DNA from 2 places in the Glutamicibacter sp. PAEs-4 genome. Region 2 is predicted to be linked to the other one. Evidence: riboswitches for the same ligand, from Rfam matches in the RefSeq annotation. Region 2 holds a riboswitch; the other holds the start of a gene.
What was found. A riboswitch is a leader RNA that binds a small molecule or an ion and turns the genes downstream of it on or off. The one in region 2 is predicted to bind thiamine pyrophosphate.
Positions count from the first base shown of each region.

Region 1 (5,774 bases), 160 kb from region 2:
TGAAAACTCCGGAGAGCATCATGCGCAAGGTTGCCCGCCGGAATATCGCACCGTCTCTTACTGCCATACGCGAGAACCTCAGCGATATTGCGGGTGTGCGCATCACCTGCAGTTTCGTCAAGGACATCTATAAGGTCCTGAACACCTTGACCGCTCAAAATGACCTGAAGGTCATCCAGATCAAGGATTACATCAAGAACCCGAAGCCTAGCGGCTATAAAAGTGTTCATGCGATTGTGCAAATTCCGGTCTTCTTGTCCGACGGCCCTGTCGACGTTGTAGTGGAGTTGCAGATCCGCACCATCGCCCAGGACTTCTGGGCAAGCCTGGAACATAAGATTTTCTACAAGTACGAGGGCGAGGTTCCAGAGCATCTGGTACAGGAGCTCGCCGATGCGGCAGCTGTTGCAACGAAACTCGATATGCAAATGCAACGGTTGCATACCGAAGTACACGGCCATGATGCCAATGACCAAGCAGGCCACGAGGCGACTTTCGATACGAAGGCCTTCCAAGGACTGCTGTCGCTGGCACAGCAAGCCAGCACCAGAGGCCCCGAAAAGTGTGCCGACAACTAAGCCTTAATGGCTTTAGCGCTCAAGGTCCGCTGAAGACCGTTTCGAACCCGGAAACCAAAAAAAGATCCTCAGCCGAAGCTGAGGATCTTTGATTTGGTAGCGGCGCCGGGACTCGATCCCGGGACCTCACGATTATGAGTCGTGCGCTCTAACCAGCTGAGCTACGCCGCCACAAGTGAGAAACAATCCAGTAGAAGCCAAGAAAGCTTCTCACTCAGAGCCCCCTGCCGGAATCGATCCGGCGACCTCGTTCTTACCAAGAACGCGCTCTACCACTGAGCTAAGGGGGCAACGAGTAAATACTCTACACGCATTTCCCGGCAAAGAAAAATCGGCAAACCGATCTGGAAAGCGCCCGGAGATTTCCATAAAACTGCTAGTCAAAACGGTTTTAGCGAGACCTTGAAGGCAATCAGGGACGAAGGCTGGGACAAAAAGTGTTCTGGTGACGATGCTCACTGGGTTGCCCCTCGCAGTCAATCGCCGCTTCGCTCAGGCTTACAGGATAGAGTTCCGCGCCGAATTCCCTTGAGGCAGCCGGCAAATCTTCCAACACAAATACTCCAGAAGAGAACACTCCCCCTACCCCCCGAACTCCAGGGCCACGGGTCGTCCGGAAGGGTGCGCGACATCCGGCTGGGTGCGCGACATCCGGCTGGGTGCGCGACATCCGGTGGGTGAACTCTCCACCACGTGCGGCAACCGGAATTCAGTGGCATGAAGGCAAGCTATTGCGGGCGCAGAATCCCCCTAGGTTCACCGACGTCCATTTCCGCCTTGATTAGGAACATTGTGATGTCAGCAACAAATCCCCGGCAGATTTTGCAAACCTCGAAAACCTGTGTAAAGTATTTACCTGTTGCCCCCTTAGCTCAGTGGTAGAGCGCGTTCTTGGTAAGAACGAGGTCGCCGGATCGATTCCGGCAGGGGGCTCGAAATGAGAGAAGCAATCTGGTTCCAGATTGCTTCTCTTTTCGCTTATCTACCGCTCTCAGTGCCCCATCGCGCGGCCATCGCTTCAGCCTGCGCCCGCGCTGCTTCGCCAGTTATCTGCCACGCCCTTTTTCCCAGATTCCGGATTCGCGCCGCAAGAGACTGATCGCTTCCAGAAACTATCTCCTGCCGCCGGGGCCAGTGCCCGCATCCTGACTTGATGTCACTGTTCTGACCACTGGATTTGCGTTTCCTCCTCCCAAGCGTGCTAAGTTGTTCGCGACCACACGGGTGCCCTGGCAAGGGCTGAGATCGGGCTATCGCCGTCCGCGACCGTTGAACCTGTCCGGGTAATGCCGGCGAAGGAAGTGAGTTTCCAAGTGGAACAATTTGAACAGCACCCTGCCCACACCCTTGCCTACCGCGAATCTGCGGGAATTTCTGTTCCCGTCACGCAGATCCATCTGGCAGACTCCCCCAATGGAAAGCCCAACGAGCCGCTGTCGGTGTATCGCACCAGCGGACCGGGAAGCGAACCGACCCAGGGCTTGCCACCCTTCCGCGAGCGATGGGTCCGGGAGCGCGGGGATGTGGAAACCTATGCCGGCCGCGAGCGCAATCTGCACGACGACGGGCGCTCAGCGGTCCGCCGCGGCACGGCCAGCGCGGAATGGGCTGGACGTTCGGCCCCTCCGCTGCGGGCCGTTGGGGGAGCCCGCGTGACGCAAATGCACTATGCGCGCGCCGGGGTCATCACCCCGGAAATGCGCTATGTGGCGCTGCGCGAGGAATGCGATGTCGAGCTGGTGCGCAGCGAGCTCGCCGCCGGACGAGCCATCATCCCGGCAAACATCAACCATCCGGAATCCGAACCGATGATCATCGGCAAGGCGTTCCTGGTCAAGATCAATGCGAATATCGGCAACTCGGCGGTGACCAGCTCCATCGCTGAAGAGGTCTCCAAGCTCCAGTGGGCCGCCAAATGGGGTGCCGACACAGTGATGGACCTGTCCACCGGAGAGGACATTCACACCACCCGCGAATGGATCATCCGCAACTCCCCCGTGCCCATCGGCACCGTGCCGATCTACCAGGCGCTGGAGAAGGTCAATGGCGAAGCCAACAAGCTGACCTGGGAGATTTTCCGCGACACCGTTATCGAGCAGTGCGAGCAGGGCGTGGATTACATGACCATCCATGCCGGTGTGCTGCTGCGCTACATCCCGCTGACCGCCAACCGGGTCACTGGCATGGTCTCGCGCGGCGGCTCCATCATGGCCGGATGGTGCCTGGCGCACCACCAGGAGAATTTCCTCTACACCCACTTCGATGAGCTGTGCGAGATCTTCGCTCAGTACGACGTGGCCTTCTCGCTGGGCGACGGGCTGCGCCCGGGCTCCATCGCGGATGCGAACGACGCAGCGCAATTCGCCGAGCTGGATACCCTGGCCGAGCTGACCAAGCGCGCCTGGCAGTACGATGTGCAGGTGATGGTCGAGGGCCCGGGGCATATCCCCTTCCATCTGGTGCGCGAGAATGTGGAGCGCCAGCAGGAATTGTGCGACGGGGCCCCGTTCTACACCCTGGGCCCGCTGGTTACCGATATCGCGCCGGGCTACGACCACATCACCAGCGCCATCGGCGCCACGGAGATTGCCCGCTACGGTACCGCGATGCTCTGCTATGTCACCCCCAAGGAGCATCTGGGGCTGCCCAACCGGGATGACGTGAAGACCGGGGTGATCACCTACAAGATCGCGGCGCACGCGGCAGATCTGGCCAAGGGGCATCCGGGTGCCACGGCACGGGATGATGCGCTGAGCAAGGCTCGCTTCGAATTCCGCTGGAATGACCAGTTCGCGTTGTCCCTCGATCCGGTCACCGCGCAGGAATTCCATGACGAGACGCTGCCGGCCGAGCCTGCGAAGACTGCCCACTTCTGTTCCATGTGCGGGCCGAAATTCTGCTCCATGCGCATTTCCCAGGATATCCGCGACGAATACGGCTCGGCCGAGGCGCAGGCGGCATTGGCCGGGATGGCGCAGAAAAGCAGGCAGTTCCTGGAAAGCGGGGGCACGGTCTATCTCGGGGACGAGATCCCCGTCGGGACCCCTGCCGAGTAATTAGCCCGGGCATGCGAAAACGCCCTTGGGGCAAGCTTTCGGCTTGCCCCAAGGGCGTCATCCAGTGCTATTCAGCTGTGCGCTGCAGGCTTAGTAGTCGCGACGTCCACCGCTGCGGTTCGAATCGCTGTAGCGGTCCTTGCCACCGCGTCCGCCGCCGAATCCGCCACGTCCGCCATTGCGTCCGCCACCGAATCCACCACGGCCGCCACGTCCACCACCGTAGCCGCCACGGCTGCCACGGAAACCACCGCGGTCGCCATCGTCGTCACGGCGCGGGCTGCGGCCACTGTCGAGCTGGAGATCGATGGCTTCGCCGCCAATACGGGTCTTGGACAGTGCACGCCACTGGTCCTTGCTCAGCTCTGCTGGCAGCTCCACCAGGGTGTGGTCCGAACGGATGTCGATGCCGCCGATTTCCGAAGAATCGAAGCCGCCCTCGTTGGCCAGCGCGCCAACGATCGAGCCTGGCTGCACGCGGTTGCGGCGGCCAACTGCCAGACGGTACATGGCGTTGCCCTCGGCAGCGGTCTTGCGGGCACGTGGACCGCGCTCACCGCGTTCGCCACGCTCCGGGCGATCCATGCGGGCCTTCTTCGCAGGCGACATGACCGGTTCGGTCATCAGCAGCGGGCGTCCGCCCTGGGCCATCAAAGCCAGTGCAGCCGCGATTTCCAGGTGGTCCAGGTCCTCGTGCTCGGCAGCGAACTTCTCCACGATCTCGCGGAAAGTAGTCAGGTCCTGGCCGCTGATGGTCTTGTCGATGCGGTCGGTGAACTTCTGGATGCGGCGGTCGTTGACCGAATCCAGCGACGGCAGCTGCATCTGGGTCACCGGCTGGCGGGTCGCCTTCTCGATGGCACGCAGCAGGTACTTCTCGCGCGGGGTCATGAACAGGATCGCGTCGCCCTTGCGGCCGGCACGGCCGGTGCGGCCGATGCGGTGCACGTAGGACTCGGTGTCATGCGGGATGTCGAAGTTGATCACGTGCGAAATGCGCTCGACGTCCAGGCCGCGGGCCGCCACGTCGGTAGCCACCAGGATGTCGATCTTGCCCGAGCGCAGGTTCTCCACGGTGCGCTCGCGCTGCTGCTGCGGGATGTCGCCGTTGATGGCGGCAGCGGTGAAGCCGCGGGCCTTGAGCTTGTCGGCCAGGTCTTCGGTAGCCATCTTGGTGCGCACGAAGGTGATCACGCCGTCGAATTCCTCGGATTCGAGGATGCGGGTCATGGCGTCAAGCTTGTGCGCGCCCATGACCTGCAGGAAGCGCTGGGTGATGTTGGTGCCGGTGGACTGCTTGGACTTCACGGCGACTTCCTGCGGGTTGCGCAGGTATTCCGAAGCGATGCGGCGGATGGTGCGTGGCATGGTGGCCGAGAACAGGGCAACCTGCTTCTCTTCCGGGGTCGCTTCCAGGATCTTGTCGACCTCTTCGGCGAAGCCCATGCGCAGCATTTCGTCGGCCTCGTCCAGCACCACGTACTGCAGGTTCGACAGGTCCAGGGAACCCTTGTTGATGTGGTCGATCACACGGCCTGGGGTGCCCACGACGACCTGTGCGCCACGGCGCAGGCCGTTGAGCTGCGGGCCGTATGGGGAGCCGCCGTACACGGGCAGAACGGTGAAGTTCGGCAGGTACTTGGCGTAGGAGGTGAAGGCCTCGGCGACCTGGAGGGCCAGCTCGCGGGTTGGAGCCAGGACCAGGATCTGCGGGGTCTTGGCTGGACCGTTGGTGTCAGCCAGTTCGGCCATGCGGGACAGGGCAGGCAGTGCGAAAGCAGCAGTCTTGCCGGTACCGGTCTGGGCCAGGCCGACAACGTCGCGGCCTTCGAGGAGCAGTGGAATGGTCGCTGCCTGGATTGGCGATGGCTTCTCGTAGCCAAGGTCGGCAAGCGATGCAAGCACGCGGGCATCCAAGCCAAGCTCGGAGAAGAGCACGGTTGGCTCTTCCGGGGTCTGGTTGTCGTTGGTGTTTACGGGCATGTCAGAAGACACGAAGAATTACCTCATTCGTTTGGGGATAGGCCTTGGCCGTCCCCAAAGAAACGACGTATAGGCTGCACAGTCAGATACAAGTCACGCTCATCAAGCGCTCCCCTATGACATAAAGACCCGCACACACTTTGCGGAAAATACAACA
Region 1 covers NZ_CP195017.1:2,481,965-2,487,738, forward strand. Annotated here, with positions in the region: gene ACR9WD_RS11745 (GTP pyrophosphokinase) at 1-578, shown strand, start outside; tRNA gene ACR9WD_RS11750 (tRNA-Met) at 673-749, opposite strand; tRNA gene ACR9WD_RS11755 (tRNA-Thr) at 797-868, opposite strand; tRNA gene ACR9WD_RS11760 (tRNA-Thr) at 1,440-1,511, shown strand; TPP riboswitch at 1,789-1,896, shown strand; gene thiC (phosphomethylpyrimidine synthase ThiC) at 1,892-3,634, shown strand; gene ACR9WD_RS11770 (DEAD/DEAH box helicase) at 3,725-5,617, opposite strand.
Region 1: another riboswitch for thiamine pyrophosphate. It lies ahead of thiC (phosphomethylpyrimidine synthase ThiC); the one in region 2 lies ahead of thiO (glycine oxidase ThiO).

Region 2 (5,774 bases):
AATTGACCCCAGGCGATGAACCGGTTGACGAAGTCCAGTCTCGCGAGTCCCAAGCGAAGATCGTTGACATCATTGCCAATATCGTCTTCGCCTTGATCCTGCTCGTCGTTGCCATTTCGGCACTGCAGGTCTTGGGCATCGCGGCAATTTCGGACCCTGCCCAGCAGATGCTGCAGCTTGTCTTCACCGCAATACCGCAGGTCATCATGGCCTTGGTGCTCTTGGCCGTCGGTATTCTGATTGCCAAGTTCGTCGGCCAGCTGCTTGAATCAACCCTTCACGGGGTGGGCACCGACTCCGTTGTTGCCCAATGGGGTGTTGTTCCCGAAGGCAAGAGCGCTTCGGGAATCATCGCTGGCATCGTCAAGATTGCCATCGTGCTGTTCTTCGGCGTGATGGCGGCCCAGATGCTGAACTTCCCGGCGATCACCAACATCCTCAATGAAATCCTGGCCTTGGGCGGCAAGATTCTCTTCGGCGCAGCAATTATCGCCGCAGGTTTCGTCATCGCCAACGTCATCGGCCGTTTCTTGGGCGACACCACCGCTTCAAAGATCATCCGCTACACGGCAATCGCGTTGTTCGTGGCAATGGGCTTGAAGTACATGGGTATCGCTGATTCGATCATCAATATGGCCTTCGGTGCAATCGTCATTGGCGCGGCTTTGGCCGCGGCGCTGGCCTTTGGACTTGGTGGCCGCGATGCTGCGGCTCGCACGCTGAAAAAGATCGAGGCCAATCAGGCCACCGACGGCCCGGATTCGACGCCGCCGGCATCAACTCCAGGCATCTAGCCAATATCACTAAACCTGAGGGACAGATAAAAAGTCGCGGAACCCGAAACCGGATTCCGCGACTTTTTGTTGCCCGCCAAGCTACGGCTGCGTGCTCCACGGCAACGGCACTACGTCGGGGACCTGATCAGTCCGCAACCGCGCGTAGGCGTACACGTCAACGCGTTCTCCAGCAACCAGGAACTTACCGCGCTCGACACCCTCGCGCAGGAACCCGTTGCATTCGGCAACACGCTTCGATCCAGGATTGTTCGCCCGAAGACCTAGTTCCAAACGGTACAAACCGAGCTCGCCAAACAGGTGGTTCACCAAAGTAGCCACTGCGCGAGTGGCCAGAGACCTCCCGCGGTAGTCCTGGTTCATCCAATACCAAACCCATGCGTTCTGATTGGCTGGATCGACAGTATCGCAGACCAAACCGACCAGCCGGTCTCGATAGGCGATGGCCAAAGCCTGCTGCCGTTCGCCGGCCTCCATCAGGGCACGCACGTACGATGCGGCCTTTTCCGGAGTGTCGGCATCTCCTTGGCGATCCATATCGGCATTGGAGGAAAAGGCTTCGAAAACAGCTTCGGCATCCGATTGGCGCAGCCTGCGAACCGAGAAATCGTCGTCGACTAATGCGGCCTAGTTCGGTTCTGCAAAAGAAAGCTGCCGCGCAGCGGGCGTGCCCTGATGGAAGAACAGCTGCCAGCGATCCTGCTCATGGATCCACAGCGAACTGCGCTCGCTGGCGGATCCCGATAGCAACCTCCAGCGCAGAAGCACCGCTTGATCGGCAACCTGGATTGCCACGGGGCTGCCGACTTCCCGAGATCCGGAATCCCGTTCCGGCTCCTGGGCCAGCTGGGCAATGATCGACTCGCGATCGTAGACACGGCCGCTGGCACCCACTTCGGAGAACTGCGGATGCAAGTACCGTTCCAATTGCCTTCGGCTATGGCGCTGGCTGGTTTCCAAGAGCTCCTGCTCCAACGAAATGATCGTGTTGGACAACGCAGATCCCTGGGGAAGCACGCGGGGGAAGTCATGAGATGCCATGTCAACTAGTACATCACAGAAGATGACGGAGCTGCGGTTGCTCCAGTTCGACTTTATGAGCTGGATCATGCCTATAATCGCAGTACTCCGCGGGAGCCTGAATCGACCAGGCTGAGAGGGCACCGAGCCGACCGCTACACCTGATGCGGGTCATGCCGCCGTAGGAAGGATGCGTGCTCTCGTGCATGTGAATATTGTTGGCGCCGGAATCATCGGCCTGTCAGTTGCGTTCGAACTGGAATCACGGGGACATACTGCCACCCTCATCGATCCAGCACCAGGCCAAGGTGCAAGCTACGCGGCAGCCGGAATGCTGGCCCCGGCAGCTGAAACGGTCTGGGGCCATGGCCCGCTTCACGAGCTGCTTGCCGCCTCGAATGCCGCCTATCCAAAGTTCATTGAGCGCATCGAATCCGTGACCGGGCAACGCCCGGACTACCTGCAGAACTCAACCCTCGTCGTCGCGGCCGAACCGGCTGACCGCGAAGCCCTGCATGAGCTGGCCGAACTGCAAGCCTCCCTCGGCCTGTCAGCGGAAAAGCTCTTGCCCAGCCAAGCCCGCAAACTCGAACCAGCCTTGGCCGCGAATATAGCAGGCGCAGTCCTATGCCAAGATGACCACCAAGTCGACCCACGGTCAGTCGTCAAAATCCTGCTTGATCACCTGCGTGGCCGCCTGATCGAGGAGCGGGCGCAGGCGCTGGTGGGCGACGGGAGCCGAACCAACGCGGTACGCACCGCATCGGGCAAGATCCTCGAAGCGGATCAAACCATCGTGGCCACCGGACTGGGCACCATTGACGGCCTGGACCGGGTGCCGGTGCGCCCCGTCTACGGAGATATTCTCCGGATCCAGGGGCCAGCCGGTCCGCCATTGATCACCCGGACCATCCGCGGCATCGTGCACCGGGAGCCGGTGTATCTCGTGCCGAGAAAGGACGGCAGCCTCGTGCTCGGAGCCAGCGTCCGGGAAGACCGCCAGCCTGCAGTGAACATCGGAGCCATGCATTTGCTGCTGGACAATGCGCGAAAGCTCATACCCGGCATCAGCGACTGCACGCTGAACGAGGCAACTGCCCGGGCCCGTCCCGCCACTCCCGATGACCGTCCGCTGCTGGGGCGCATTGACCCGGGCCTGGTGCTTAGCACCGGATACTCCCGGCACGGAGTGCTGCTGGCTCCGCTGGGCGCAACACTCACCGCTGATCTCATTCACGGCTCTGAAACCCATCCGTTGCATCAGGCTGTGAATCCACACCGCTTCGCCACAGCAACCCAGACCACCCACCGAACGGAGCAGCACCCATGAAAAGCATTGGCATCAAGTTCAATTCCCGGGAACTGAACCTGGACGAAGGAATCACCCTTCGCGAATTCATCAGCATGCAGATCGGCAAGGATCTGGATAGCAACTCGGCGGCCGTGGACGGCAGCAAGCTTGGAATAGCCGCCGCGGTCAATGGCGCTGTCATCCCGCGCAGCGCCTGGAACAGCTACACGCTGGCCGAAGGGCACAGCATCGAACTCGTTACCGCAGCCCAGGGAGGCTAGGCGTGGACACGCAAAACATCACCGAACTGGACATCAACAGCGATCCATTCCAGGTTGCAGGACGCACCTTGTCTTCGCGCTTGATCCTCGGCACCGGGGGAGCGAGTTCGCTGACCACCCTGGAAAGCGCATTGCAGGCCTCTGGAACCGAACTGACTACCGTGGCCATCCGACACTTTTCGGCGGCAGGCGAGTCCAACGTGTATGACTTGCTGCAGCGCAACAACGTGATTGCGCTGCCGAATACCGCTGGATGCTTCACCGCCCGCGACGCGATCCTCACCGCGCACCTGGCCCGCGAAGCGCTGGAAACGAACTGGATCAAGCTCGAAGTGATTGCGGACGAGCACACGTTGCTGCCTGATCCGCTGGAGCTGCACGCTGCCACCGAACAGCTGGTCGCCGACGGATTCCAGGTCTTTGCCTACACCAACGATGATCCTGCCCTTGCCCAGCGCCTCCAGGACGCCGGTGTTGCGGCCATCATGCCAGCCGGCGCACCAATCGGATCCGGCCTGGGCATCTTGAACCCGCACAATATTTCCACCATCGTCTCCCGGGCCCAGGTGCCGGTCATCCTGGACGCCGGAGTCGGCACCGCCTCTGACGCCGCCCTGGCCATGGAGCTCGGCTGCGATGCCGTGCTGCTGGCCAGTGCGGTGACCCGGGCGCACAACGCGCCGCTGATGGCGATGGCCATGAAGGATGCGGTGCGTGCAGGACGAGCCGCACGGCTCGCGGGCCGGATCCCGCGCCGCGACACCGCCCTGGCATCCTCGCCCACCGAAGGCATGATGCAGACCCTGGTCGGTGACTTCTCGTGAACCAGTCAGCATTGGTAGCCCCGGGGCCGGAGCTGGCACCGGAAGAATTGGCGCGTTATTCCCGGCATCTGTCGCTTCCCGGCGTCGGCGAAGAAGGGCAACGCAGGATCGCCAATGCCAAGGTGCTGGTAATCGGAGCCGGGGGACTGGGCAGCCCCATTGCCAGCTACCTGGTCGCCGCGGGGATCGGCACCCTCGGGGTCGTGGACCACGACACGGTTGAACTGTCCAACCTGCAACGCCAAACCATGCACAGGCAACAGGACGTAGGCCGCTTGAAGGTGGAATCGGTCCGCCGGATGGCCCACGAGCAGAACCGGAATGTCCGGGTTATCGCCGTGGATGGCAAACTGGATGAGACCAACGCAGTGGCACTTTTCAGCGACTACGACCTGGTCATCGACGGCAGCGACAACTTCGCCACGCGCTACCTGTCCAACGACGCCGCAGAAATCACCGGCACCCCACTGGTCTGGGGGACGCTGTTCCAATTCTCCGGGCAGGTGTCCGTCTTCGACCCGCGCACCGGTCCGATGCTGCGCGACCTTTTCCCTGAAATCCCCGATGCGGACTCCGTGCCCAGCTGCGCCGAGGGCGGGGTCTTTGGCGCCCTGTGCGGCGTCATCGGCTCGGTGATGTGCACCGAGGCCCTGAAGCTCATCACTGGAATCGGCACCACGCTCAGCGGAAAACTTTGGCTCTACGATGCACGGGAAGCCAGTGTGCGAACACTCGACTTTGCCAGGGACCCGCAACGCGAACCGGTGAGCCGGCTGGCCGAGTACCAGCCAGCGTCCTGCGCTGTCGATGGGCATGTTCCGGAAATTTCCGTTGAGCAACTGGCGGACCTTGAAGCGGAGGAACCGGTGCTGCTGGTGGATGTGCGTGAAGCCTGGGAACGCGAGATCATTGCGATCCCGCACAGCCAGCCCCTCCCGCTCGCGCAACTGGAAGAACAAGGACTGGGAGGGCTCGCGCAGGGTGCCTCGGCGATCGTGTTCGTCTGCAAAACGGGTGTCCGTTCACAGCAGGCGGCGCGGATTGCCAGGCCGGATCTGCAGCCAGCCGTCCAGGTGTACAGCCTCAGCGGCGGCACCGTGGAATGGGCCAGGCAGGTTCAGGGGCAGCAGGTGGCCTACTAGCGCCCGGCCTTGCAGTGCCTGCGCTTCTTGGAGCCGGCCCAGCTCTGGCATACTTGCGCCATGGCTATGGGAATTGCGCTGGAGATCCGTGAATTGGAAATCGGCGACGAACAGCAGGCAATCGATGCCCATCATTTGATGCTTGGCGATGATTTCGAGTTCTTGCCCACCTGGACTTCCGCTGAGGCTTGGGAGGACTATGCCTACCGGATGAAGGCAGGGCGCCGTGGCGAGCACATCCCCGAAGGATGGGTTCGCTCGGCGCTGTTTGCCGCCTTCGACGACGGGGAACTGGTGGGCCGTGTATCTGTGAGGTATGAGCTCAACGAGGGCCTGCTTCATTACGGCGGGCATATCGGCTATGGTGTAGTTCCCGAGTATCGTCGCCGTGGTGTGGCACAGCAACTGTGCAGATTCGGATT
Region 2 covers NZ_CP195017.1:2,318,598-2,324,371, reverse strand. Annotated here, with positions in the region: gene ACR9WD_RS10915 (mechanosensitive ion channel) at 1-794, shown strand, start outside; gene ACR9WD_RS10910 (GNAT family N-acetyltransferase) at 876-1,385, opposite strand; gene ACR9WD_RS10905 (DUF4440 domain-containing protein) at 1,422-1,835, opposite strand; TPP riboswitch at 1,915-2,019, shown strand; gene thiO (glycine oxidase ThiO) at 2,017-3,144, shown strand; gene thiS (sulfur carrier protein ThiS) at 3,141-3,386, shown strand; gene ACR9WD_RS10890 (thiazole synthase) at 3,389-4,210, shown strand; gene ACR9WD_RS10885 (ThiF family adenylyltransferase) at 4,207-5,352, shown strand; gene ACR9WD_RS10880 (GNAT family N-acetyltransferase) at 5,413-5,774, shown strand, end outside.